Regions from separate parts of the Lysobacter sp. 5GHs7-4 genome, predicted to be linked through region 1. Evidence: predicted binding sites of a transcription regulator. Region 1 holds the regulator's gene; the other holds the start of a gene.

Evidence for each region. The regulator sigma-54, encoded in region 1, starts transcription at its own class of promoters, with help from an activator protein. The targets are predictions, from matches to a motif close to TGGCACGNGCNTTGC.
Region 2: LVB77_RS21315 (prepilin-type N-terminal cleavage/methylation domain-containing protein) is a predicted target of sigma-54. The motif match lies at 1,065-1,079, and genes of this name have one in related genera.

What each region holds. Positions count from the first base shown of each region.
Region 1 covers NZ_CP089924.1:3,761,698-3,764,056, forward strand. The annotation lists gene lptB (LPS export ABC transporter ATP-binding protein) at 1-158, shown strand, start outside; gene LVB77_RS16985 (RNA polymerase factor sigma-54) at 268-1,713, shown strand; gene raiA (ribosome-associated translation inhibitor RaiA) at 2,016-2,342, shown strand.
Region 2 covers NZ_CP089924.1:4,044,794-4,047,152, forward strand. The annotation lists gene LVB77_RS18220 (hypothetical protein) at 1-927, shown strand, start outside; gene LVB77_RS21315 (prepilin-type N-terminal cleavage/methylation domain-containing protein) at 1,168-1,596, shown strand; gene LVB77_RS18235 (hypothetical protein) at 1,786-2,359, shown strand, end outside.

The DNA.
Region 1 (2,359 bases):
TGCTGATCACCGACCATAACGTGCGCGAGACCTTGGGCATTTGCGACCGGGCGTATATCCTCAACGAAGGCGGCGTGCTCGCGCAGGGGGCTCCGGACGCGCTGCTGGCCAATCCCGACGTCCGTCGCGTGTACCTGGGCGAAACCTTCCGCCTGTAGCCTTAGCCGATTGCACAATTCGATCGCGCAGGGTTCCAGGCGTGGCGTTCGCCCGACCCGGAACGCGCATGCGGCCGCCCGCCCTATCAGGTCGCGTTAGACACCCAGCATGAAGCCCCGCCTGCAAGCCTCGCTAGGACAACAGTTGGTGATGACGCCGCAGCTGCGTCAGGCCATCCGTCTGTTGCAGCTGTCGGCGGTGGAGCTGGAAGCCGAACTGGTCACCGCGGTGGAGAGCAATCCGCTGCTGGACTGGACCGAGACCGCGATCAGCGTCAGCAACGGCGCCGGCACCGGCAGCAGCGGCGACGAACGCGAGAGCAGCGCGCCCGAGTCCTCCGGCGAGGACCGCGAGTCGCTGCCGCCGGAAGCCGACTGGGGCGCCGGCGACGGCGAGCCCTGGTATCAGCGCATCGGCCCCTCCGACCAGGACGACGACGGCCCGGTCGCCGAACAGGTCGCCGATTCCGACACCCTGCACGACCACCTGCTGTGGCAACTGCACCTGAGCCCGCTGACCGCGCGCGACCGCCTGATCGGCGTGTCGCTGATCGAGGCCATCGACGACGACGGCTACCTGCGCGAGCCGCTGGACGCGATCGCCGCTTCGCTGGGCCCGGCGATCGACGCCGGCCTGGACGAGCTGACCACGGTGCTGCATCAGATCCAGCGCTACGACCCGGTCGGCGTGGGCGCCCGCTCGCTGGGCGAGTGCCTGCGCCTGCAACTGGGCCAGCTGCCCGCCGACACCGCCGGGCGCGAACTGGCCAACCAGCTCGCCAACGGGCCGCTGGAACGCCTGCCGCGCGTCGGCGTGGCCGGGCTGGCGGCCGAACTCAAATTGGACGTGGCCGAGGTCGAGACCGCGGTGCAGCTGCTGCGCTCGCTGGACCCGCGCCCGGGCGCCCAGATCGGCGCCATCGCCGCCGACACCTACGTGGCGCCGGACGTGGTGATCTGGCGCCAGCACGGTCTGTGGCGCGTCGCCCTGGCCGACGGCATGCGCCCACGGATTTCGATCCACCGCGGCTACGAGGGCATGATCCGCCATGCCAGCGCGGCCGATGCCAGTTACCTGCGCGGCCACCTGCAGGAGGCGCGCTGGCTGCTCAAGAGCCTGGAAGCGCGCGGCGACACCCTGCTCAAGGTGAGCCGCTGCCTGCTCAAGCAGCAGGCCGCGTTCCTGGAGTTCGGCGATAGCGCGCTGCGCCCGCTGACCCTGCGCGAGGTCGCCAACGAAATCGGCCTGCACGAATCCACGGTTTCGCGCGCGATCTCGCGCAAGTACGCGCGCACCCCGCGCGGCACCGTGCCGCTGCGCGCCTTTTTCGCCTCCGGCATCGAGACCGGCACCGGCGGCGAGGCCTCCAGCACCGCGATCCAGGCCATGATCCGGCGCCTGATCGAGGCCGAAAACCCGCGCAAGCCGCTGTCCGACGCGCGCCTGGCCGAAACCCTCAAGGCCACCGGCGTGCCGGTGGCGCGCCGCACCGTGGCCAAGTACCGCGAGGCGATGAGCATCCCGTCGTCGCAGGACCGGGTGCGGATCGGCTGAAGGCGGCCCTCAGCCGCCCTGCGGGCACCTACTCCCGCCGGCGGGAATGGGGACGCCCCACGCGTGGAGCACTCGCACTCTCCGCGTGGAACATTTTTCACACCCCGCATTAACTCCGTTTTTACTCTCGCCTCCGACTTTGGTCGCAGCTCCACGCCGAACCTGTATCGGATCCGGATTTTTAACGCCAGCCGCCAAATTTCGTGTCGCAAACCCCTTGCGCGCCATCGCCATCGTGCGATGCTGGGCTCGTGGCTCCGGCTACGGAGCCGCATTCCCTGCAACGTGTAAGGAGGCCTCCGATGCGTATCGAAACCCACAGCCAGCAGATCGAAGTCACCAGCGCCCTGCGTGACTACGTCGAGACCAAGCTGGCGCGGCTGCAACGTCATTACGAACAGCCTTTCGACATTCGCACCCAACTCAGCCTCGACAAGCCCGACCATCGCGCCGAAGCGACCGTGAACCTGGCCGGCCGCACCCTGCATTGCGACGCCGCCGCCATCGACATGTACGCGGCCATCGATCTGCTCGCCGACAAGCTGGACCGCCTGCTGATGAAGCACAAGAGCAAGCTGGTCGACCATCACCGCGGAGAAAGTCTCGCCCGGAACGGCGAATTCGGCTGATCGTTCGGGGATAATGC
Region 2 (2,359 bases), 280 kb from region 1:
AGCTTCCTGCCGATCGAGATGTACTACGAACACCGCAACTACCTGCCCTCGATCGGTGTGCTGCTGGCCGTGGCCGGACTGGGCGCGCTGGCGCCGCGCCGTGCCGATTCGGCGTCCGGACCCAACCGCCTGGCGCTGGCCGCGGTGATCGGCCTGGCCGCGGTGCTGGCGTTCGCCACCCTGGGGCGCGCCCTGGTTTGGCGCCACTACGACACCATCGTGATGCAGGCGCTGAAGTTCCATCCCGACTCGATGCGCGCGCACCTGGACCTGTCGACGCTGGCACTGCTGGGCGGCAAATACGATGAAAGCGAACGGCTGCTTATGCAACTCGCCAAGAGCCCGACGCCCCGCAACCGCCTGATGGCCAACCTCAACCTGGTCACCACCCAGTGCCTGCGCGACGGCAAGGCCGATCGCGCCCTGCTGCAGCGCGCGCTGGTCGATGCGCAGCCGCAGCTGACCATCTTCGAATCGCAAACCCTGATGCAGATGGCCAAGGTCGCTGGCAAGGGCTGTGGCGAGGTGAGCCTGCTGGACATGGCGCAAACCACGGAAAAACTGATCGACGTCGCGCACGCGCAACCCGACGGCTTGCGATCCAAGTGGGTGACGCGCGCGATCGCCGCCGAGTTCTACGCCCGCGCCCGCCACTGGCAGCAGGCCGAAGCGCAGGCCGCGCTGGCCTGGAGGCCGGGCGCGGACTTCGCGGTCGGCGAAATGCTGGTGCGCCTGTACCTGCAAAACGGCAAGCTGGCCGAGGCTGAACGCACCTACGCCAGCCTGCAGGTGCAAACCCGCTCTTACGACGGCGGGGGGCAGAAATACTTGCGCGAACTGCGCACCGCCATCGATCAGCGGCGCCAGCGCGATGCGACCCGGGCCGCTCAGCGTGCCGCCGCCAAGGGACCGGCCCCGTCGCCCTGAACGGCCACGCCGGTATCGGGCCGGCCGCAGATGCAAGTTGTCCAGCAGCGTCATATGCCGACGTTACGGGCGTCGTCGCGCGTCCCTCGACGGGCTGAACGGTGCCGCGACCATGACCGCCGTCACAAGCGCGGACTTGGCATGCTCTTTGCAGAAGTATTGATTCAGGGGGGATCGTTGCCGACGCGGAACCAGGGTTCCGGCGGCTCCGACCCGAATCGAGCTCACTGGAGAGGGTCCATGAACAAGCGCCACGCCGAGGGTTTCACCCTCATCGAACTCATGATCGTGATCGCCATCCTCGGCATCCTGATCGCCATCGCGCTGCCGGCTTACCAGGACTACTCGATCCGCACCAAGAACTCCGAGTGCTTGCACATTTCCGCCGGCGCCAAGCTCGCCGTGGCGGAAACCGCGCACTCCGCCGAAGGCCTGAACAACATCACCGCGACCAGCACCGGCTTCTCCTTCACTGGCAGCGATTACTGCGCCAGCGTCGAAGTAATGGCAGGCGGCACCGTCAGGTCGGTCACGCGCAGCACGGGCGGGCCGATAACCACCTTCGAACTGGATCCGGAAAGCACCCAGAACAGCGGTCGTATCGAATGGACCTGCACCGCCAGCGGCCAAGACAACGATTCGCAGCTGCCGGCAGAATGCCGCGGCTGAGTCCGCCTTAACGATACGAACAGACCCCGACGGCCGCGCAATGCGGCCGTCGGCGCGAATGGGCCCGGCGTTGCGCATTCGCGTCGCCGCGCTGGACAGCGCGAACGGCGATGACGCACGATCGCCCCGCCCACTCCACCCCGCCCACCCCGCGCTTACGGCGAACGGTCGGCCCATCCGCAGCCGACCATGCCCTCCGACTCCGAGTCCGCCTCCGCAGTGCCCACGCCCGCAAGCCCGGTTTCCGCCGACGGCCGCTACGCGCGCATGGCCGCCTTCGCCCTGGCCGCGCTGGCGCTGGCGACGTTCGCGATCTACTGGCGCGGACTGACCGGCCCCTTCCTGCTCGACGACGGCGTCACCTTCCCGGTGATCGAACGCTGGCTCGCCGGCCAGGCGAGTTACGCCGAAGCCGTGCTGGGCCGCGGCTCGCCGTGGGCCGGACGGCCGGTGGCGATGGCCAGCTTCGCGCTGAACGCCGCCCTCGGCGGCTTCGCGCCATTCTCGTTCAAGCTCGGCAACCTGCTCATCCATCTGCTGTGCGGCGTGCTGGTCTGGCAGCTGCTGCGCCGCCTGCTCGCGTTGGATCCGCGCCTGAGCGGCCAGGCCCGATTGCTGGCGACGATCGCCAGCGGACTGTGGCTGCTGCATCCGATCCAGGTCAGCACCGTGCTGTATTCGGTGCAGCGCATGGCTCAGCTGAGCACGATGCTGGTACTCGCGGCGGTGCTGGTCTATGTGCTCGCGCGGCAGGAGCTCGCCG